DNA from 4 places in the Sediminibacillus dalangtanensis genome. Region 2 is predicted to be linked to each of the others. Evidence: riboswitches for the same ligand, from Rfam matches in the RefSeq annotation. Region 2 holds a riboswitch; each other region holds the start of a gene.
What was found. A riboswitch is a leader RNA that binds a small molecule or an ion and turns the genes downstream of it on or off. The one in region 2 is predicted to bind S-adenosylmethionine.
Positions count from the first base shown of each region.

Region 1: linked by a shared signal. The riboswitch ahead of ERJ70_RS07295 (SDR family NAD(P)-dependent oxidoreductase) and the one ahead of ERJ70_RS06520 (5-methyltetrahydropteroyltriglutamate--homocysteine S-methyltransferase) in region 2 are both predicted to bind S-adenosylmethionine.
Region 3: linked by a shared signal. The riboswitch ahead of ERJ70_RS18160 (LLM class flavin-dependent oxidoreductase) and the one ahead of ERJ70_RS06520 (5-methyltetrahydropteroyltriglutamate--homocysteine S-methyltransferase) in region 2 are both predicted to bind S-adenosylmethionine.
Region 4: linked by a shared signal. The riboswitch ahead of ERJ70_RS13580 (methionine ABC transporter ATP-binding protein) and the one ahead of ERJ70_RS06520 (5-methyltetrahydropteroyltriglutamate--homocysteine S-methyltransferase) in region 2 are both predicted to bind S-adenosylmethionine.

Region 1 covers NZ_CP046956.1:1,425,585-1,431,307, reverse strand. Annotated here, with positions in the region: gene nagZ (beta-N-acetylhexosaminidase) at 1-291, opposite strand, end outside; gene ERJ70_RS07300 (Na+/H+ antiporter NhaC family protein) at 475-1,800, opposite strand; gene ERJ70_RS07295 (SDR family NAD(P)-dependent oxidoreductase) at 2,387-3,139, opposite strand; SAM riboswitch class I at 3,224-3,320, opposite strand; gene ERJ70_RS07290 (Na+/H+ antiporter NhaC family protein) at 3,490-4,905, shown strand; gene ERJ70_RS07285 (VOC family protein) at 5,042-5,723, opposite strand, start outside.
Region 2 covers NZ_CP046956.1:1,273,431-1,279,153, forward strand. Annotated here, with positions in the region: gene ERJ70_RS06505 (HAD-IIIA family hydrolase) at 1-196, shown strand, start outside; gene ERJ70_RS06510 (class I SAM-dependent methyltransferase) at 276-830, shown strand; gene ERJ70_RS06515 (heavy metal translocating P-type ATPase) at 1,209-3,134, shown strand; gene ERJ70_RS06520 (5-methyltetrahydropteroyltriglutamate--homocysteine S-methyltransferase) at 3,152-4,282, opposite strand; SAM riboswitch class I at 4,650-4,754, opposite strand; gene ERJ70_RS06525 (alpha/beta hydrolase) at 4,922-5,723, shown strand, end outside.
Region 3 covers NZ_CP046956.1:3,714,662-3,720,384, reverse strand. Annotated here, with positions in the region: gene helD (RNA polymerase recycling motor HelD) at 1-1,383, shown strand, start outside; SAM riboswitch class I at 2,132-2,239, shown strand; gene ERJ70_RS18160 (LLM class flavin-dependent oxidoreductase) at 2,360-3,409, shown strand; gene ERJ70_RS18155 (ATP-grasp domain-containing protein) at 3,471-4,430, shown strand; gene ERJ70_RS18150 (BCCT family transporter) at 5,275-5,723, shown strand, end outside.
Region 4 covers NZ_CP046956.1:2,698,849-2,704,571, forward strand. Annotated here, with positions in the region: gene sufD (Fe-S cluster assembly protein SufD) at 1-1, opposite strand, end outside; gene sufC (Fe-S cluster assembly ATPase SufC) at 19-804, opposite strand; gene ERJ70_RS13565 (YuzK family famiily protein) at 1,059-1,199, opposite strand; gene ERJ70_RS13570 (MetQ/NlpA family ABC transporter substrate-binding protein) at 1,443-2,300, opposite strand; gene ERJ70_RS13575 (methionine ABC transporter permease) at 2,396-3,064, opposite strand; gene ERJ70_RS13580 (methionine ABC transporter ATP-binding protein) at 3,054-4,079, opposite strand; SAM riboswitch class I at 4,196-4,309, opposite strand; gene ERJ70_RS13585 (TlpA family protein disulfide reductase) at 4,479-4,895, shown strand; gene ERJ70_RS13590 (hypothetical protein) at 4,892-5,218, opposite strand.

The DNA.
Region 1 (5,723 bases), 150 kb from region 2:
AGCCGATGCAGATTGCTCATCAAACTGACAGTTGTCAGATTCCATATATAGCGATATATCTTTCACTTGTTGATTTTGCGTCGACTCCTTCGGTTGAGGTAGTATCCAACTTAATTTTGAACCATCATGTGGAATAGATTTGTCAGCCGAAACCACTTTATCTAATGAAGTTGGAGGCAAGAAAGAATACAGATCTCCAGCAGAGTCGACCACAGTATGTTGATTAGAATAAACTAGAACATAAATTCCCAGAGCGAACAGGAAAACAATGAAGTATATACTTTTGTTCACGACTTTTTGTCCTCCCTATCCACATAAGGCTGCATAATAGTTTCGACCGCTTCAAGTATTCACTGTACATTGTATTCCAACTATCTATCTTTATTCTGAAACGACTATCAATAAAGCCCAGAGGTTGCTCTGGGCTTTACGGTAAACGGCTTATAATGCTTTGGTAGGTAGAAAACGATTAGATTAAACCTGATGTTCCGTTACAGCATCATCACTAGCTGAATCAGTACGCTTGCGATACAAAACAAAGATGGCAATAATCCCGCTAATTCCAATTAACATCGGATAAAAGGCAAAAGGAACGATGGACACAGGCGAAATCGAAGCCAATCCCGCTGCTGCAAGCATTTGTCCACCATATGGAATTAGACCTTGGAAACAACAAGAGAACAAGTCGAGAATACTTGCAGATCGCTTAGGCTCTATTCCATATTTCGTCGAAATATCTTTTGCCAACGGACCCGACATCAAAATGGAAACGGTATTGTTACCAGTCGAAACGTCGACCGTACTAACCAAACCGGCAATTCCGAATGCCGCTCCCCTCCTGGTTTTAATTTTGCTGACAATGTAATTTAGCAGGAATGTGATTCCGCCATTATGTTTGATAATTTCCACCATGCCACTGATCAAGATGGCGATGATTGCTAAGTTTTCCATTCCGACTATCCCATCTCCAATGACACCTAGCAAGCCATAGAAATCAAAGGAGCCATTTGCCAGGCCGACTATTCCGGAAAAGACGATTCCACCGACAAGGACCAGCAGTACATTCACACCCAGCAGGGCGATGACAAGAACAGCCAGGTATGGAAGGACCGTGATTAGCTGATAGCTTTGCTCTGGACTCACAGCAGCTTCCCCGACCGGGATAAACGCCAATATCAAGGCAGTTACTATAGCCGCCGGCAGAACGATAAAGAAATTTGATTTGAATTTGTCCTTCATGTTGGTCTCCTGCGTTCTAACTGCTGCAATGGTTGTGTCTGAAATCATCGATAAGTTATCACCAAACATGGCACCACCGATGACTGCACCGACGGCCATTGCAGTATCGATGCCAGTCTGTTGCGCGACACCCACAGCTATAGGTACGATCGCGACAGTTGTCCCAGTGGATGTTCCCATTGATATAGAGATAAAACAACTGACTACAAACAAACCGACCATCAGCAAATTCGCCGGTAATATCGAGGTGCCCAAACTGACAATAGAGTCAACTCCACCTGTAGCTTCTGCCACGGAAGCAAAGGCACCGGCCAATATAAAAATAAGTGCCATCAGAATAATATTATGGTCGCCTCCACCCCTGCAAAACACTTCGACTTTCTTGGCAAAGCTTTCTTTACGGTTCATAGTCAGCGAAAACAAGCCGGCAATCAAAATCGCCACCACTACTGGCATACTGCTGAAATCCTTTGTAATTAATGCTGTGCCGAGGAATAACAATACAAACACAAGAAACGGCAGCAATGCATAAGGATTCCCCTCTATTTTTCCCTTTTTCATTTTCTCGTCTCCTCCCGTTCGAAATAACTATTTTTTTAGACTGCTGCACCTTACCCAATAGGTGAGCGGTGGATAAAAACTGCGCATTAATGAAGTTGAGTGAAAGTCCAGTGCTGCGGACAACCCTCCTTTCCGGGGGCAGCACCTCAGCTAGGATTCTACTTGAATATGCCACTTTGCCCCTTGGGTCGAGGAAACCCGCCACAGAGCTTAACCGGAAGACGCAGACCCAGCCGTCGGGGTCTTCGGAAGCTGCTCTTCCCCCAGGAGTGTCGCATTTTCCGCCGCTTAAGATAGATTTCTGAATTATAGGTGAAAAAGCACTAAAATAGAGCTAACATGTGGTATCCCCCTAACCAAAATTCAGAAATCCCCTACCAGCGGAGGAAATACCTGTAGACTCCTGCGGGAGCAAAGGCCTCGGTGAGATCCCGCAGAGCGTTAGCTTGAGGAAGCTCACCAGCTGCCCGCGGAAAGCGTAAGGTATTTCCGTAGCGCTGGACTACGTCACTACTATAAAAAGGCCCAAGGACTACAAAGGAAGTTACTGCGCAGTTTATACCTTTTTCTCAGACAAAAAGCATTCTTAATTCATGGTCATTCCGCCTGTAACATTGATACTTTCACCGGTAATATAGTCCGCTGCATTTGATGCCAGGAATAATACGGTGTCTGCTACATCCTCTGGAGACCCGGTTCTTCCCAAAGGGACTTGGGAATGGTCTTCTGCCTCGATCGCAGCTGCTTCCACACCGCGTAGTTCGCCTCCCCAGACCCGTTCTGTACGTTTCATTTCGGTTTCAATAATGCCTGGACACACGGCATTCACCAGGATATTGTCGGCTGCCAGTTCTAAAGCCATAACTTTTGTCAATCCAAGGACAGCATGCTTAGAAGCAACATAACTTCCCATGTACCGATAACCGTTTTTCCCTGCTTGAGAGGATATGTTGATGATTTTGCCGCCATTCCCCGCTGTTTTCATCTGTTTCGCAGCATATTTACTGGCAAGGAAAACCCCTTTCGCATTCACATCCATGACCGAATCCCAATCTTCTTCCTCCATTTCCACTACTTCTGCCATCGTGGATATTCCGGCATTATTCACCAAAATGTCGATTGTACCGAACCTATTGGTGACGGATTGGAAAAACTGCTCCACAGCTCTCCTGTCCGTCACATCAACAGCAAATTGAAGAGTTTGAAGCTTGTCAGCGTGTATTCCTTTATCGGCAACAATCACCGTGGACCCAGCCTCTTCCAGCTTTTTGACAATCTCTTTGCCGATTCCTCTGGCACCGCCGGTCACTACGGCTATTTTTCCATTCAATGTTCTCACTCAACTTCCCCCTTTCCTTGTTGGCCAAGACGGCATTCATATCACACAAAAAAACCTTCCGAGAAAGATGGAAGGTTCTGCTAACTCTTATCTCTCAAGCATGCTGGATGTAGCACCTTTCTGTGTACAGAGGTTGCTGAAGTATCATCGGGCCAGTTCCCTAAACTTCTCTTGATAAGAATATACAATTGTATAAAACATCTTAATTGCAACTATTCCTAGTTGTCAAGTAAGAATAATTATCCCCTCCTTTTTTTTACACCGCCTAAACCTTGGCTTGGAGATACAGATGGACAGGTATTGTACGTCTTTATATGGGAATCCTAAGGATCACGTAAGGAGGGATCCAATTGTCAGTCGAGTGGCTTTCCATCGTACCGTTTTCTATCGTTATCGCCCTGTCCATTTGGTTGAAAAGAATTTTACCTGGTCTTGTTCTTGGTGTCCTGGCAGGTTCTATCCTTTTAAAAGCAGGATGGTTAAGTGCGTCCGATCAAGCTGTCACTTATATGGTCGAAACGTTGTCAGACGAAACCAACATTAAAATTATCGGATTCTTATATTTGTTCGGTGGACTGGTCGGAATGATGACGATATCTGGCGGAATCAAAGGATTCTCAGAATGGATAGGGGGGAAAATCCATTCTCAGCGGAGTCTTTTAGGTCTTATCTGGTTGACCCTGCCTTTTACTTTTATGATGCCGATGTTCCGGATTATGATGATTGGTCCTGTTGTTAAATCATTGTTGGGCAAATGGAGCATTTCCAGACAAAAGGTCGGATTTACGATGGATGTTTCTACTTCATCCGTCATTGTCCTTTTGCCTGTCGCAACCGCTTTTGTCGGTTTTATGGTCTCACTTGTTGAGAACGGGATTCATAAAAATGGTTTGGAAATGAGTGCTTATAGCGTATTTTTGATGAGTATCCCATTTAATTTTTTTGCCATCATCATGCTTCTGTTCGGTCTTGCTCGTACGTTTTGGACATCTAAAGCCATTGAAAAAGAACCACACAAAGATGAAGGTGACGAAGATCATCCTTTTCACCGTTCCAGCATTGATAAAGAATTATCATTGGTGAAAGCCCAGCCTTGGAATCTCATCGTCCCATTATTTCTGCTTTTGGGTTTGTCATTGTATTTGCTTTGGCAAGATGGCCGCGCAAAAGGGGCGATAACGGTATTCGATGCGTTTACGCAAGCCGATGCTACGTTCGTCATGCTGCTGGCCGTATTCTTAACCTTGACGGTTACGTTCCTTTTCTATGCGATTCGCAAATTGCCGTTAAATGAATTGCTGTATCATTTCGTGGATGGCGGAAACCAAATGATGCAGGCAATTATTCTGCTGATCCTTGTTTGGGCATTATCACTGAATGCGGAAGATTTAGGTTTTTCACAGTTCGTCAGTTCAACGCTGGGTAGTTTTCTTCCTGCATTTACGATTCCGGCTATTTTATTTGTTCTGGGATCGACTGTAGGTTACTTTATTGGTTCTTCCTGGGGGACGTGGGGGTTGTTTATGCCCTTAGGATTCTCCCTGGCTGCTGCCACCGATGCACCGATCATAATGACAGTAGGTGCAGTGTTCGCCAGCGGTTCATTTGGAGCCATGACTTCCCCGCTTGGAGATACAACGATTACTACAGCCTCCATTATGGAGCTGCCACTGGTTGAATATGCTTACTATAAGCTGAAATTTTGCGCTGCCGGTGCCGGAGTTGCTACACTGTGCTATCTTGCAGCAGGTTTTTTCTATGCCTGATAGGAAAATAAATAAAAACCCTGTAGATGAAGGCAAGAAACCTTCGATTCTGAATTTGCCTTGAATATCTTCAAAAGGAAGGAAAGGGAAGATGGAAAACGAAAACTTCTTCTCACTGACATCTTCCCCACCATTCTCAAGTACAAATCATGACCGAATTTTCCTCGGCGTCTTTGATGATAAAGTAGTGATCATGTTGAACATTTCTTACAACCTCCACGTCGCTTTTCCGAACATAGGAAAAAGCCTCTTTAATATCCTTCGCCTTTAACATAAAACCAGGAAAGGAAGTTAAGTCCTGATTGTTGCGGTTGTCATCGAGCAGTATTCCAGTTCCTCCATCATAGTCGAATGAGTAAACGGGGCCGCCATCCTGCCGATCTTTTCTTATCGGAAAACCGAGCAACTTGCTATACCATTCTGTCGCCCTTTCCAAATCATGAACCGGAATGATTATATTACTTAAATGGTTTGTGATCGGATGGGAAGTATCGTTCTGCTTAATTGGAGCTGGATTAATCCATTCCGATTCAAGGATCATCAAGCTATTGCCTTCCGAATCCTGTATGTTAAAGTAAGCCAAGCCGGGATGTGGACGCTTTAAATCAAGTGTGATTGGTATTCTTGCTTCCCGTACCACTTTGTAAGTTGTTTCGATATCCTTTGTCTTCAGCTGACAGATTGGATACCTTTTATTAACGCTAGGTATGTTGCGATGGTCATCAAGCGTAAGATTGATGTTATTATCCAGATCGAATACATAGAACGGGATGTCTTTATCAATTGTGACATCCATATTCAACAACGCCCCATACCAG
Region 2 (5,723 bases):
TCGGTGGAGCGATATGGCTGCGGCAGATAAGGTGAATGCAACGAAAATCCTTGTAAAAACGGGTGCGGGGAAGACTACTCTGATAGATTCTTCGAAAATTGATTATGCAGCAAATAATCTAAAGGATGCGGTGGAGTGGCTATATCAATCTTTTGATTTAAAAAAACAATCAGTACTTAAAGTAGACGATGCCTAACAATCTTATCATTTCCCAAAACTCATTAGCTTTTTGTTTGAAAGGTTTCTGATGTCAGGGCTAGAAAGAAGGGGGAAAAGTGGCTGATCAAGAAAAAAACATTGTCATAGGAGCGGGAGAGTACCACAACAATCCAGGCTGGATACATACACAGGAAGAGGAACTGAATTTGCTAGAAGAAGAAGGGTGGCGAAAAAAATTTGCTCCCGGCTCGGTTTCTGCCATTTTGGCAGAGCACGTTTGGGAACATCTTAGCTTTGAGGAAGGAATAATAGCAGCTGAAATATGCTACCGATACTTGCGTCCTGGAGGCTATGTCCGGTGTGCTGTACCTGACGCCAATTTCCGGAATGAAGAATATCAAATAGGAGTACAAGTAGGCGGTCCCGGGTTTCCGGATCACCCGGCTGCCTCCCACAAAATTGTACATGACTATAAGAGTTTATCGAAAATGTTTCAAGCAGCTGGGTATGATGTGAAGTTGCTGGAATTTTGTGATGAGCTGGGGGATTTTCATTACAAGCAATGGGATGAAAAAGCCGGGTTCATCTATCGATCAAAACGGTTTGATCATCGCAACCAAAATGGACAGCTGGGATTCGTGTCTTTGATAGTGGATGCGATTAAGCGGTAACCCTGCGCTCCTTGAAAGCGGGAGACGGATCAGCCAGTACATAGAATGCGATATTGCCAAGAGAAATAATTTGTCGGTGGATTTTTCGCTTTAGGAAAAATTCGCCGTGTTAAGCTGTCTGCAGCAAAAATGCTGCAGGCGGTTTTTTTTCTTTTTTAGATGAAATAGTGAATTGTAAAGCCCGAACTCTATCCAATTAATCTAAATAAAATAGGGAGTAAACAAGCAGTTGTGATTAACAGACAGAACGTGTTGCTCCCGATTTTAAAATAATGGTAGTTTAGGCTTGATTTCCTCTCGGAATTATTTATAATTAAAGTTAAATAATAATTATTATAATGTGATAAGATTTATTAAGAATGAGAGGAAGTGTTGGAGATGAGCTCCGAAGTCGTTGATGCGGGAACTGCAAAGGAAAAAACAGCATGCACTCCCATCAGCAAATTAGTTGATGGAATGATATTGCACGGTGAACTTATAGCGGCTATCATCAGTGGCCTGCTCGTGTTGACGGCCTGGTCGATGGAGGATAAAATAACGGAGCCATTGTACATTTTTCTGCATCTTGCAGCGTTTTTGATCGGCGGATTTGCAAAAGCGAAGGAAGGCATAATCGAAACCATTCAGGACAGGAAACTGAATGTCGAAATGCTGATGGTATTTGCTGCAATAGGCTCAGCGGCAATAGGTTACTGGACAGAAGGAGCCATTTTGATTTTTATCTTTGCTTTAAGCGGGGCTCTGGAGACTTATACGATGAATAAAAGTCAAAAGGAGCTTTCCGGCTTAATGGATTTGCAGCCGCAAACAGCGGTGCGGCTTGTAAACGGAAAAGAAATGGCAGTAGCGGTTTCGGAATTGGCGGTGGGTGATCTTGTTTTCATTAAAGCAGGAGAAAGCGTACCTGCAGATGGACAGATAAGCAGAGGAAGCACTTCGTTGGATGAGTCAGCGATAACTGGTGAAGCATTTCCGGTGGAAAAACAGAAAGGTGACAACGTATTTGCCGGTACAATCAATCTGAATGGCGCCATTACTGTTGAAGTCAGCAAACCTGCTGATGAGACACTGTTCCAAAAAATCATCTATCTAGTCCAATCTGCTCAGAGTGAAAAGTCACCATCCCAGCTTTTTATCGAACGATTTGAAGGTTCTTATGTGAACGTAGTCTTGCTTGCTGTTCTATTGATGATGGTGATTCCCCCTTTTGTAATTGCTTGGAGCTGGCAGGAAACGATTTATCGTGCCATGGTGCTCCTGGTGGTAGCTTCACCGTGTGCATTGGTCGCTTCCATCATGCCGGCGATGCTATCATCGATTTCCAAAGGTGCCCGAAGCGGTATTCTGTTTAAAGGCGGAATCCATCTGGAAAAACTGTCCCGAATCAAGGTTGTAGCCTTCGATAAGACAGGTACGCTGACAGTAGGGCATCCTCACGTTACCGATGCTTATTTCCGTGATGACGATGTGAGTATTTTAGAAAATATCCGGGCGATAGAAGCGAACTCCAATCATCCCTTGGCTCAATCGATTGTACGATATGCAGAATCACAAAAATACTTCCCGAAGTCTTTACCTGAACAAGTAATCGAGGAACGCGGCCACGGGATTAAGGCAGTATTGGGAGAATCGAGTTGGAAAATAGGCAGTGCTGAATTTGTCGGAAGCGAAGAGGCAGCCGAATTTCAAGGAGGAATTGCCGGTCGGTTGGCTGCAGAGGGAAAGACGGTTGTTTTTGCTGCCGACGAGAGGGGGATCGCTGCAGTGATAGCCCTCAAAGACACGGTTAGACCGGAAACGGCTGCGGCATTAAAAACATTGCAAAAAAATGGCATTACGACCGTTATGCTGACCGGGGACAACGAAAAAACTGCTGCAGCAATAGCAGCGGAATGTGGAATCGATGATTTTAAGGCAGCGTGTCTGCCTGATGAGAAGTTAACTTATATCGACCGATTGAAAGATCAGTATGGAACGGTCGGCATGGTCGGTGACGGCATCAATGATGCACCCGCCCTGGCCACGGCTAATGTGGGAATAGCCATGGGGGCAGGTACCGATGTGGCACTGGAAACAGCAGATATCGTCTTGATGAAAAATGACTTAAGCAAGATCGCCGACGCTGTATCGCTTTCTCGGCGAATGAACAGGATCGTTAAACAAAATGTTTTCTTTTCTGTTGCTGTCATTCTGTTATTGATCATGACCAATTTTCTGCAGCTTCTCGATTTGCCATTAGGAGTAATCGGCCATGAAGGCAGTACGATTCTGGTTATTTTAAATGGGCTGCGGCTTTTGCGCTAGCTGGCAGTCTCCGATTGTCAGCTATGCCAGACTTCATCCGCAATGTTTATAATGTGCTTTAATTTCGCCCACTGTTCTTCTTCTGTCAGCAGGTTTCCTTCTTCTGTTGAGGCAAAACCGCATTGCGGGCTCAAGCATAGCTGATTTTTGTCTACATATTCCGCAGCTTGTTCGATGCGTTTCTTGATCAACTGTTTGTCCTCTAAATTACCGTGTTTGGAGGTGACCAGTCCTAAAACAATTTGCAAATCTGAACGATTGACAAAACGTAGTGGCTCGAATCCACCGGAACGATCGTCGTCATATTCAAGAAATAGACCGTCTACATCCAAACCGCCGAAAATCACTTCAGAAACAGCGTCATAACCACCAGAAGCGGCCCAGGTGGACTGATAGTTTCCCCGGCAAATGTGCATGGTAATGATCAGGTCATCTGGTTTATCGGCAATAGATTCGTTGATACATCGGGCAAAAAAGCGGCTGAGTTCGTCTGGGTCCTGTCCATTTTCACGTATCCGCGCACGTCCGTCTTCCGAGAAGAACAACGACCAGGATGTGTCATCGAGTTGTAAATAGCGACAGCCGGCATCATAAAAAGTTTGGATCGCTTTTTTGTACGCAGTGGTTAAGTCAGCGAAAAAGACTTCCTGGTCTTCATAAGGAGAGTATTCCAGTTTTCCGCGGAAATACAACATGTTGGGACTCGGTATCGTCATTTTGGCGGTATGGTCTCCGGCTATGTTATGTAAAAATTTATAATCTTCCACCATTGGATGCTCGCTGAAATTGACTTTTCCTGTGATTTTAATTCCGCGTGCTTTCGTTTTTGTACCATGGAATTGAATACCGCTTTCCGGTACGTAAGCTTCTACGCCATCAAGTTGCTCCAGAAAGTCGAAGTGCCACCAGGAACGGCGGAATTCTCCGTCTGTCACAGCCTGAAGACCCGCCTGTTTTTGTTTTTCCACTGCCCGGATAATCTCCTCGTCTTCCACGTTTCGAAGTTGTTCTGCTGTTATTTCTCCATTTTGCCGTTGCAAACGTGCCTGTTTAAGCCTTTCCGGACGCAGCAAGCTGCCGACATGATCTCCCTTAAACGGTGGGGTAGGAAGCACGTTTACAGGTTGGTCAAATTGATTTTTTTCCATAAGAATCTTCCTTTCAACTAGTGAGTTAATGTTGGTTCCTAATGATGGTGCTTTTGCATAAAGATAGTAACGTAGATTGGGATTGTGCTTGATTTCCTTCTGTTTGAACAAGGTTAACCAATCGCTCCAGCACAATAGTTATTTGTTTGTTGGAGGCGCCTGTTTCAAGAAACACTATGCATCCTTTTCCCATAGTTGGAAAACAGTACGCAGACTATCATCGCAGGTATTTCCACAGCATGATACTAGCACCCAACTTGTAAAGGAAAGCTGGAAATCACTTTTACCGGTTTTCCTCCACTTAAAAGTGCAAGCCAAAAAAACAAAAAAGAGTCTTCTAAGAAGAAGGCTCTTTTAATCCACGTTCTTCTTATCTGCTAGACACATATGTCTACTGGATTTAGCACCATGCCGAATTTGGCTGGTTGCTGAGGTGTCTTCGGGCCAGTCCCTCAACCTCTCTTGATAAGCGCTTTATTCAATTTGCATGATTAATTGTCATTAACCATACACTAAATGAAAAAGAAACACAACAGAATTTTTCAAATTTTCATTGCTGCAATAAAATGAATGCGCTTCCAATTTATTTCCGCTATAATGATAAAAAGATAGTTAAATAGATTTATAAGAGGGGATGGAATGAAAAAGAGAATAGGTTGGATTACCGGTGGCATTGTGGTTCTGCTAACAGTTGCGCTTCTGGGTGGAAGTAATTATTTTTATAACCAGGGAGTCAATCGGGGGGAACAAGTCGAACTTTATAGCGAAGAGCCACCGGTGTTGCCGAGTAGCGAGGCAGACCGTAAATTGTTGGCAGAAGCGCAGGACTGGTTTGCCGCTAAGAAACTCAAAGAATTGGAAATGACATCCTATGATGGATTGAACCTAAAGGCTCATTATTTGCAAAATCCGCAAGAGTCCGGGAAAGCAGTTATACTGGCACATGGCTATCGAGGTTATGGGCAGCAAATGGGTGACCTAGCCAAATTTTATTATGATCATGGATTTTCGATTCTTATGCCGGATGCACGTGGCCATGGGGAGAGCGAAGGGGATTATATCGGTTATGGCTGGCACGATCGCCTGGATTACCAAGGATGGATAAAACGGTTAATCGATGATTATCGAATGGATAGCATCTTTTTGCATGGTAATTCAATGGGAGCCGCATTAGTATTGATGACCAGCGGAGAAGATTTGCCTTCTCAAGTAAAAGGAATTATTGCGGATAGTGGATATACGGATGTAAGTGAGGAATTGTCTCATCAACTTCGGCATTTGTATCATCTGCCTGCTTTTCCCTTGATATCTATCACTAGTGGTATGACTAAACTTCGCGCTGGTTACTGGTTTGGCGAGGCTTCGGCCATTGAGCAGGTCAAAGACAACACCCGGCCGTTGTTTATTATACATGGCGACCGGGATGAACTCGTCCCCACCG
Region 3 (5,723 bases), 1.7 Mb from region 2:
TATTACCTGGCTGCAAGCCAGGAACCGGATTATAATACGCGGCTATCCGCGATGACGTTCAAGGCGGGAATGCAGTATAAACAATTAATGGATCAGTTTATCGAAGGATTGCATACTGGCGGAATCGAATTCAGGAATGTCACTTTTCGTGGAACGGTGATCGTCGATAAAAAATTGATAGCGGAATACTTTTATGGGCTTGATCCGGCGATGAATCTCCCGAATAGGATGGAGGCGACTGCCAAATGGTTATTGAAACAAGTGGACAAGTATGCAAAGGGACAGCTGCAGGAGGACTGGGTATTGGAAGAAGGACAGCTTTTAGAAAAAGAAGACTTTCTTTCGGTGTACCAGCAATTACAGGAAGAGGACGCATCCTCTGATGACCCTTATTATGACTTTGTACGCGAAGAGGAACTGCTCCGTCAAAAGGTGATTGACGATAACTTCCAGCCGTTGCGCCAAAAAATAAAGCGCCGGCGCTTCTTTCATGCGGAAAAAACTTTTCACAAGCTGTTTGATGCTGAGTTAGTAGTCGATGGAGTAAAGCTTCCGGAAAATTGGCCGGCAATTTGCCGGCAATCACTGGAGTTACTGGAGCAAAGAAAATTAACCTGGGAAGAAGCTGCACCATACTTATACTTTTATAATCGACTGGTCGGCTTTCAGGTGAATCGGTCCATCAGGCATTTATTCATCGACGAAGCCCAGGATTACTCCCCGTTCCAGTTTGCTTATTTCCAAGAGGTTTTCCCTCTTAGCAGGATGACGCTTTTAGGGGATTACAACCAAGCGATTTATGCGCATGCCTCCACGGAAGAAACCCTGCTTTCTTCTGAATTGGAAGCAAAGCACGAACGGATCACCCTGACAAGAAGTTATCGTTCCACGAGGCAAATTGTGGAGTTTACCAAAGCCTTTATGCCAGGCGGCGATGTCATTGAGCCGTTCAACCGGGAAGGTTCAAAGCCATTGTTAACCCAAGTACCTGATAAACAAAAGTTAAAACAGCAACTACTGCAGACAATAAAAGGCTATACCGCTGCAAATCACCAAACGATCGCTGTCATATGCAAAACGATGGAGGAGAGCCGGGAGGCGTATCAATTATTACGCGAGGAAACAGAAGCAAAGCTGATGGATGAAGAAACGCACACCTTTCAAAAAGGGCTGCTTGTGATACCTGCTTATCTGGCAAAAGGAATTGAGTTTGATGCGGCGATTATCTATAATGCTTCCGCTGCTCAATATTACCGGGAACTGGAGCGGAATTTGCTTTACACGGCATGTACGAGGGCGATGCATGAACTGGCTGTGTTCTCGATCGGTCCAGTGTCCGCCTTTTTGCAACAGCTACCGGAAGACTTGTATGACAGGGCTTAGGCAAGAGAAATCTAACCATTTCCGTCCGAATTGGGCGTCAGCCAAAACAAGCACACTTTTCCTAGACTTTATTGTTTCGTCTTGAGAGTTGATAGAAACTATGCAGTAACTTTAATGGGAAGCTCCGTTGCCTATTCAAAAAGCGTGTTACCCACCGCTTCGGTAGCATACTTCGCTTTCCGCGGACACGGCTTCAGCTAACTTGGTAAAGAAAACCGCTTTACCAAGTGGATCTTCAGCTCGCGCTGTTCCCGCTGGAGTCTTCGTATGCTACCTGCGCTAAGAAGTTTGCTGATTATCGCAGGCATTAAACCTCTTAATAAAACGCTTGTGAGGATATGTACGTCTTTTCCTCTTCTCTCGGTCTTTCTGCTTGTTTTCCTAGAAATGTCTTTTGATAAGATGTTTCATGCTATTGAATGAAGAAAAATATGTCTAGTATACTCGCTTAAAAACAGGAAGCTATTCCTAGCTGAGGAAATACCCGGAGACTCCTGCGGGAGCAAAGGCCTCGGAGAGATCCCGCAGAGCGTTAGCTCGAGGAAGCTCACCAGCCGCCCGCGGAAAGCGTAGGGTATTTCCTCAGCGCTGTTCTCCAACCTAAATAAAGGCCGGATGTCAGGAAGACACATTCAAGTTAATTCACAGTTTATAGGTTTTATGAAAAACAAAATCAATGTAATTAGGGAAATCAACCAGTTGCAATTAACCCGAGTTATTTGATAAGATTACTTCAACCGAATAACGATTCTTATGAAGAGAGGCGGAGGGAAAGGCCCGATGAAGCCCGGCAACCCACTGATAATTCAGGAAGGTGCCAAATCCTGCAGAGTAAATGTACTCTGAGAGATAAGAAGCAGATTGACAAAAAAGCCTTCTTCCTCTCCGGGAGAAGGCTTTTTTATAACACTCGGTTTCGACTAAGGTCTTATTCGGAAACAAAAAATCATTAGTATTCAGGCAGGGGAGAGATAACATGAAGTATGGATTTTGGCTGCCGATTTTCGGCGGATGGTTGCGAAACGTAGAGGATGAACAGATGCCCCCAACCTTTGATTATGCCAAACAAGTGATTCAGTCAGCAGAAAAATGGGGCTATGATACCACGCTGATTGCTGAGTTATATTTAAACGACATAAAAGGAATCGATGCCGATTCCCTGGAAGCATGGTCGACAGCAGCCGGACTGGCAGCAGTGACGGAAAAAATTGAAATCATGACCGCGGTACGTCCCGGGTTCCACAATCCTGCTGTAGCAGCAAAAATGGCAGCGAACATTGATCATATCAGTAACGGCCGGTTCACACTGAACGTTGTCTCAGCGTGGTGGGAAGAAGAAGCGAAACAATATGGTGGAGCGTTTACCGCTCACGATGAGCGGTATGACCGGACAGAAGAATTTCTGGATGTGTTAAAAGGGATGTGGCAGGAAGAGACATTCTCTTACCATGGCAACTATTATGAAGTGAACAATGCCAAGCTGGCTCCCAAGCCGGTTCAAAAACCTTATCCGACTGTGTATGCGGGAGGCGAAAGCGACCGTGGCAAACAGGCGATTGTCGATTCCTGTGACGCTTATGTCATGCACGGAGGCACGGTCGATGAAATTGCAAGCAAGATAGCGGAAATGAAGGTTCGGCGGGAAGAAGCCGGCCAGCCAGCATTCCACTCGTTTGGTATGGCGGCTTATGTAATTTGCCGAGACACTGAGGAAGAAGCACTGGAAGAATGGAGACGAATTACCGATGTGAAGGATACGGCTGGATATGCCGGTTACCAGGATTTTATCAGCAAGTCACAGCTGGAGCAGCAGGTGAAACGGAACGATTACTCGGTTTCGAATCGGGGTCTTCGTCCAAATTTAATTGGTACACCGGAACAAATTGCGGAACGGATCGCGGCATATGAAGAAGCAGGATTGGATTTACTGTTATTGCAGTTTTCCCCGCAACTTGAAGAGATGAAACGTTTTTCAGAACAAGTGATGCCGCTTGTGGAGGAAAAAAGACGCCAGTTATTTAAATAAAAAGACGCCAGTTATTTAAATAACTTGAAACGAAACCACACCAAGGAGAGGAGACGGCAGAATGAGCAAAGTATATGTAATCCATGAAAACAGTGAGTGGACCGAACACCTGACCAAACGATTGGAGGAGCTGGAGGTTCCTTATGAAGAATGGTTTTTAGACCAGGGGATGGTCGATTTAACAGAAGAACCACCCGAAGGGATCTTTTATAGCCGGATTAGTGCTTCATCCCATACAAGAGATCATCGATATGCCCCTGAATTGACGGAGGCGGTTTTAGCATGGCTGGAGCGACACGGGCGCACGGTGATCAATGGCAGCAGTGCACTTCGACTTGAATTGAGCAAGGTCAATCAGTATATGGCGTTGAATGAAGCGGGAATCCGTACTCCGAAAACGCTGGCAGCTGTCGGCAAGGAGCAGATTGTGGATGCGGCTGAAAAACTCAATGCAGCATCATTCATCACGAAACACAACAGGGCAGGAAAAGGGTTGGGAGTTCAGTTGTTCCATACCATCGACGGATTGAAGGAGTACTTGGATGGCCCCGATTTTGATGAGCCGGTCGATGGCATCACCCTTGTTCAGGAATATATACAGGCACCCGAGCCATATATTACCCGCTGTGAATTCATCGACGGAAAGTTTCTATACGCTGTTCAGGTCGATACGTCGGAAGGATTCGAATTATGTCCTGCAGATGCCTGCACAATCGATGACTTGTTCTGCCCAGTGGGAGAACAACCGGAGGATCAATCAAAGTTCCGCATTGTGGAGAATTTCAACGAGCCGATTATTGAAAAGTATGAACAATTCCTGGCGGACAATGGTATCCGGGTGGCAGGGATTGAGTTCATTTTCAATCAAGATGGAGAGCTTTTCACTTATGACGTCAATACAAACACCAATTATAATTCCGAAGCAGAAGCCAAAGCAGACAAGTATGGCATGCTGGAAATGGCAAGGTTTTTGAAGCGGGAGTTGGAAGCAGTGCAACAGAAAAACGCTGTTTCTATCTAAATAGCAGCATGAATTGGTTATATTCCACCCAGGGGTGTTTTCTTGCATCTATCTTTATGATTATAAACAGGCGGGAGAAGGCTTTGGCTGAATGCTACGGCTCATCCATTCTGATTTGAGAAATTTTGCCAGGATGAATAATCTTTAAAGACCCAAAATAATCCTGTCTTTCAATTTTCATAAGAACATTTAGCTTCACAAATTTATTCTCGGGGCCTTAGAGGGATAAGAAAGATCACGGTTTCTCTAGAATCTGAAAGGGGTTATCCATCGTTTCTCGGATAACCCCTTTTGTCCTGTATAGGAAATGATAAATTTGACTGTCTGTGGAAAATTATTGGCTGAACCAGCCACGTCCAGCTCCAGCGCCTACCCCCTCGAGGTCTTAAGCCCACCCTCTGTGTGGCAAAAAGCGCCACGCCGAGGCTGTTCTTAAGCTTGTCGGAGGCCCCGACGATGTGGGTCATGCAGGCGTTGCCACAGGACGTGGCGGCTCTAGCCTGTACTCCTTTAAACAGGCGCTTGCGCCTTTGTCCTGTTTATTATATTTGACGAATGTTTGAAAGAAACCCTATAATATTTAATATCTTTGGCAAACTAAGAAAGGACGTGGACCGTTTTCCTTTAGCAGTAAAAATCGAATGAAAAAGACACTTTAGACACAGCAAAAAATTCAGAGAGCAAGCCGATGGTTTTCGGACTTGAAAATTATTCGATTTTTAAATGGTATGATCATAAATTCTATAGCAGAATAATTTCCCATCCAATGGTCTGCAATGATGACAGATAGAGAGAGGGAAGCGTTATTGTAGGCACTTGCTCCTTAACTTTCAGGAGGAAAAAAGTGCGACAAGATAAAAAAACAAGTTTGAATAACAAAACGGACAATCCCGTTTTTATCGTAAGTGGAGGACTGCTACTTTTATTTGTCCTTTTATCACTGATGAATTTAGATATGGTTGGGGGCTGGATTACAGCATCCTTCAACGTTTCTGCCAAATATTTCGGTTCTTACTGGCAGCTGCTGCTGTTAGCGAATTTGCTTATTGGCTTAGGCTTGGCCGTTTCCAAGTATGGAAAGGTAAGGTTAGGTAATAAAGCGAAGCCGGAAAATAGTTATTTCCGCTGGATTGCCATGATTTTATGTACATTAATGGCCAGTGGAGGTGTGTTTTGGGCGGCTTCTGAACCGATGTATCACTTTATTACGAATCCCCCGTTGTTTGAAGACAACTCCTCGACCATGGCAGGTATCGACCCTGCATTAGCACAAAGTTTCATGCATTGGGGTTT
Region 4 (5,723 bases), 1.4 Mb from region 2:
TGGTACCCCTCCTTCCTGTTACGCTTCTTGCCCTACAGTTTCATCTTCAATGCCTAATTCTTCTTTAATCCACTCATATCCTTCTGCTTCCAAACGCTGTGCAAGCTCAGGACCGCCGGATTTAACCACTCTTCCCTGCATCATCACGTGAACTTTATCCGGTGTGATGTAGTTCAGCAGTCTTTGATAGTGCGTGATAATCAAACACCCGAAGTTATCATCACGAAGTTTGTTGATTCCTTTGGAAACAACCTTCAGAGCGTCAATATCCAAACCGGAGTCGATTTCATCAAGGATTGCAATTTCCGGTTTTATCATCATTAATTGAAGAATTTCATTACGTTTTTTCTCACCGCCGGAAAAACCTTCATTCAGATAACGCTGCGCCATGTTTTTATCCATTTCCAAGTAATCCATTGCTTCGTCCATCTCTTTGATAAACTTCATCAAGGAAATTTCGTCGCCTTCTTCACGACGCGCATTGATGGAAGAACGAAGAAAATCAGAATTTGTTACACCACTGATTTCGCTTGGGTATTGCATCGCCAAAAACAAACCAGCTTTAGCTCGTTCATCGACTTCCATTTCTAGTACGTCTTCCCCATCGAGAAGAACAGACCCCTGGGTGATTTCGTATTTTGGATGTCCCATTATAGCGGAAGCCAGCGTTGATTTACCAGTTCCGTTAGGACCCATCACAGCGTGGAATTCGCCACCCTTAATTGTCAAATTAACTCCCTTAAGTATTTCCTGGTCTTCAATCGATACATGAAGATCCTTTATTTCCAATGTTGAACCTGCCATAACAATACCTCCAGTTACTCTTTATTAATGCTGGAATGGATTTACATCCATTCTCAATTTATTCTCATTACAATCTTATATCATTTCGAATCTATTATCAACATTTTCAAATTTTCGATTAGCTAATGCCCAACAACCGTTAACTTCTCGTATTTATGCCCATCGCTCTATCTATAATGTAACATAAATCCCCTGCCGCCAAAAACAAGCAGCAGGGGATTTAGCCTTAATTTTTATTTGTTTCCACCGTTATATTATCGATGGACTTGCCGTTCAACTTCAGCGACAACACGGCGGCTCTGCCGATAGCTGTCTTCTCTTTCTTTTTCAACCTCGAGTCTCTTGTCAAGCTTTCTTCCATACTCCGCATAACCAATTCCATGGTTCTGCTGCATGGCCTTCTCCATCTCTGAGGTATAATTCAGACCTATACCACTGTCTGTGATAATGAATCCTTCCTTTCGGTGTTGTTATATTTTCTAACAATCAAATTGTATCACGGATTCATTACCCTTCCAAAACGGCAAATAAACAGGAAAATACTTTTCTGCACTGCTATGTTCCGCCATACATGGCATAAATCATCCAACTTCAATAATGTTGGGGATTTCTGCTGATTCCGGCTGTTTTCAGAAAAATCAATCTGCCGGAGTAGCTGCTGGGACAATCGCTCCATCATAATTCTCACTGATGAAATTTTGGATTTCTTCTGATTGCAATACTTCAACCAGCTTATTTAGTGCTTCATTATCTTTATCCTCTGAACGGACTACTACCTGATTGACATATGGAGACTCTTCGCCTTCCATAAAAATGGCATCTTCCGTTGGTACTAAGCCCGCTTCTAATGCATAATTGGTGTTGATCGCAACTAGTGTATCTTCTTCTGACTCATACATTTCAGGTAGCGTAGCAGCATCCACGTCCGGTGAAAAAGTCAAATTCTTTGGATTTTCCACAATGTCGTCCGTTGTGGCACTAACTTTGTCTACACTTTCATCCAGTTTAATCAAGCCGTTTGCTTCAAACAGGCTGAGAATACGTCCATGGTCGGCTACAGAACGGCTGATGATCACTTCTGTTCCTTCTGGTATCTCATCGATGCTGGAGATGTTCTTGGAGTATACACCCATCGGCTCGACATGAACACCGCCTAGGCTGACAAAGTCATATCCGAATTCGTTAATCTGATCTTGCAAATATGGCTTATGCTGAAAATAGTTGGCATCGATTTCGCCATCCTCTAAATCCTGGTTAGGTAAGACATAGTCCTGGTATTCTTCAATCGTAAGGGTAACACCTTGCTCTTCCAGCAATGGTTTTGCTTGTTCCAATATTTCTGCGTGAGGCGTACTGGATGCCCCTACTTTGATTTCTGCTGTTTCGCTTCCCTCACCAGATGTACTTTCACCCGATTCACCTTCATCCGAGCTGCCGCAAGCAGCCAACACTGCAAGGATTGCAGCAGTTAGTAACAAAAATAAGTACTTTTTCATGAGTTCATTTCTCCTTTTTTGGTTATAATTTTGACCATTTCCACCTGCGGTATTGCTACGTTCCGCTACAGGATAACTGTATAATGGAAATTGCCTTATCTTTTATCTAATTTATTTGCGATATAATCGCCGATAAATTGAAAAATAAATACAATTATTACGATTAATACGGTACAGACAAACACCACGTCAAAATCGTGCCGTTGAAAACCGTAAAAGTACGCAAAGTCCCCAAGTCCCCCGGCGCCAATCACTCCGGCAACAGCCGTATAACCGATTAAAGCAATTGCTGTTACGGTAATCCCGGATACCAGAGCAGGTATTGATTCCGGAATCAGAACCTTGAAAATGATCGTGTGCGTTTTTGCTCCCATCGCTTTTGCAGCTTCCACTACACCTTTATCTACTTCCTTCAGGCCGATTTCCACCAACCTTGCATAGAACGGTGCAGAACCGATAATCAATGCGGGCAAAGCCGCTTTCGGACCACGAATCGTGCCGATAAGAAAATCCGTGAACGGGAAAAGCAATAAAATTAAAATAATAAAAGGAATTGCCCGAAAAATATTAACTAGTCCCGCAGCCAGGAAGTTCAGTATTTTATTCTGCCACAAACCACCTTTGGCTGTAAGAAATAACAGAAGTCCCAGCAAGATTCCCAGAACGACCGTTCCTGCGAGAGATATCAATGTCATATAGAATGTTTCACCGATCGCTGTCCAAATATCCTCCATTTTCACGTTTGGAAAAAGTTCACTCAGCATCTGCATCCACCTCCACTTCAACAGAGGTAGTTTTAATAAAGGCAATCGCTCTTGCTATCTCCTCGTCAGAGCCATCCATATGGACAAACAAGGTTCCATATGCCCCTTTTTGTGTTTGAGTTATTTTACCCTGAAGAATATTGACAGCCACATCAAACTGCTTTGACACCTGGCTTATCAACGCCTGATTGGTTGTTTCCCCAACAAAATGAAGCCTGGCGACTTTCCCGCTCTGATAATTTTCCAGTAAATGGAGCGACTCTTCTTGATCCTTGTCCCCCATGACCTGCTCCACAAACCGCTTGGTTACCGGCTGTTGCGGATGCAGAAAAACATCCAACACATCGCCTTGCTCTGCTACTCTGCCAGACTCCATCACAGCGACTCGGTGGCAAATCTTGCGAATGACATGCATCTCGTGTGTAATCAAAATAATGGTTAATCCTAATTTTTCATTAATATCCACAAGCAACCGCAAAATGGCATCTGTCGTATCCGGGTCAAGCGCCGATGTGGCTTCATCACATAACAGCACCTTTGGATTATTGGCCAACGCTCTGGCAATACCGACCCGCTGTTTTTGCCCCCCGCTTAATTGGGAAGGATAGGCATCCTCTCTTCCTTTAAGTCCGACTAATTCTATCAGTTCATCTACCCTGGCTCTCCTTTTTCCCTTCGGAATACCTGCTATTTCCAGAGGAAAAGCAATATTGTCACGAACGGTACGGGACCAGAGTAAGTTGAAATGTTGAAAAATCATTCCTATTTCCTGGCGTGATTTACGCAGCTGTTGCTTTCTCATTGCGGAAATTTCTTTCCCATCAATATAGATTTGTCCTTCAGTCGGATCTTCCAGCCGATTAAGCAGTCGGATGAAGGTGCTTTTACCAGCACCGCTGTAGCCGATCACTCCGAATATTTCACCTTTGCTTACTTCCAAGTTGAGATTATCGACAGCGAGGACATCCTGATGCTTGGCCGGATAAACTTTTTTCAAGCCTTTAATTGTGATCAACTTTCTTCCTCCTCAGCAGTACTTGCCGAACTACCTAATATATCTTTAGCGGGCATTAAAAAACGCCTTTCCGTTCACAAGAGAACAGAAAGACGCAGTAATACTACTTTCACGTTCTCTCATCTGCCAAAGCTCGTTGCTTCGCAGGAATTGGCACCATTTTAACCAGTAAACTGGTTAACGGTTGCCGGGCTTCAAAGGGCCAGTCCCTCCACCTCTCTTGATAAGAGATTGCTATATTTAATTAGGTCGTTCCTTAAGCGCTAAATAGGATTTTAGCATCAGGACAGTAGGGTGTCAAGCTAATTCATTAATAAGAAGTGCAATAATCGTTTTCCAATTTCAGGTATGATAGGATGATGAATGAGAATAACATACAGAGAAGTAAGGAGTGGTGGGATGAAAGCCCCGATTTTTGAGCTTCCGATATTGAATTCGGACAAGACCTATCAACTGAAAAAAGATCTAGGCAAGGTTATCGTGCTTACCTTCTGGGCATCCTGGTGCCCTGACTGTGCAGCAGATTTACCCAAAAAGGAACAGCTATATAAAACCATCAATAAAAAGGATGTAGAAATGCTGACTATAAATGTGACCGGGAGAGAGCGTTCGCCGGATGAAGCAGAGGCATTTCATAAGAATTTTCTGCAGCAGCCCACCTTGGCCGATGAAGGGACAAACGTTTACGATATGTACCGCTGTCAAGGAGTTCCCACTACTGTCATCATTGACAAGCAGGGCAATATTGCGGATAAGTTTGGTGACAAAGCCCCTTTTTTGTCCATCGTCGAAGCACTGGGCAGACAACTTGATTAAGGTAAGTAAAGTAGTGTTTCAAAGAGCAAACAGTCCCTGTACCTTCCCTTCCAGGAGGCAAGGTCAGCAGGAAACGCAGTCAACTTCCGCTCTCCGTTAAACAGTTTCTCCGCTATGTCCTTCTTTACGTCCAGTCGTAAAGATACAGCAGACGAGCTTTGCGGTTCAGCATGTAGTTCAACCATACCAGAATGAATTTCTACCCAAGCAGAGTAATCCTCCACGGTCACAATTATGCCCAAGTTCTTTCGCTCATACAGATGCGACAAATCATCGCGATTTTCCAGGCGTCGTTTCCACTCAACCAAAAGTTGTTCTGACAAATCTACCGCCTCCCTTTTAACAGTAGTTCGCCATCCACTATGTAATTCCTGCAAATAGGAAAGGCACATTGGTTGGAGCGTAAGCATGTGCAATAAAGAGGCCGTGACAAAAGCATGGCCACCAAAGCAAAAAAACGAACGAATCCTAAATACCAATCAAATTCGTTCGGTTATATTTGGATATTCTCTTTTTATCCTGTTGTTTGATGCGTGCTTCGAATCGCTACGGCAAGATACTTCGCTACGTTTTTGTGCTCTGATTTCCTCATGATCAAGGCAAGAATGAACCGTATTCTTCTATTGGCTGATAGGTATCTAAACAGTGAAGAAGACGAAAAATCTCCTGGTTTCCAGGCTGCTTTGCTTTCTATCCGTAACGGCAATAGGCAGAACTAGACAAAACGGTATCCTTTGCCAAGTTAGCTGAAGCCGTGCCCGCTGAAAGCGAAGTACCTTGCCGGAGTGGAAAATTGCACTTTTTTTATGAGAAGGGTAGGCTTTTTGC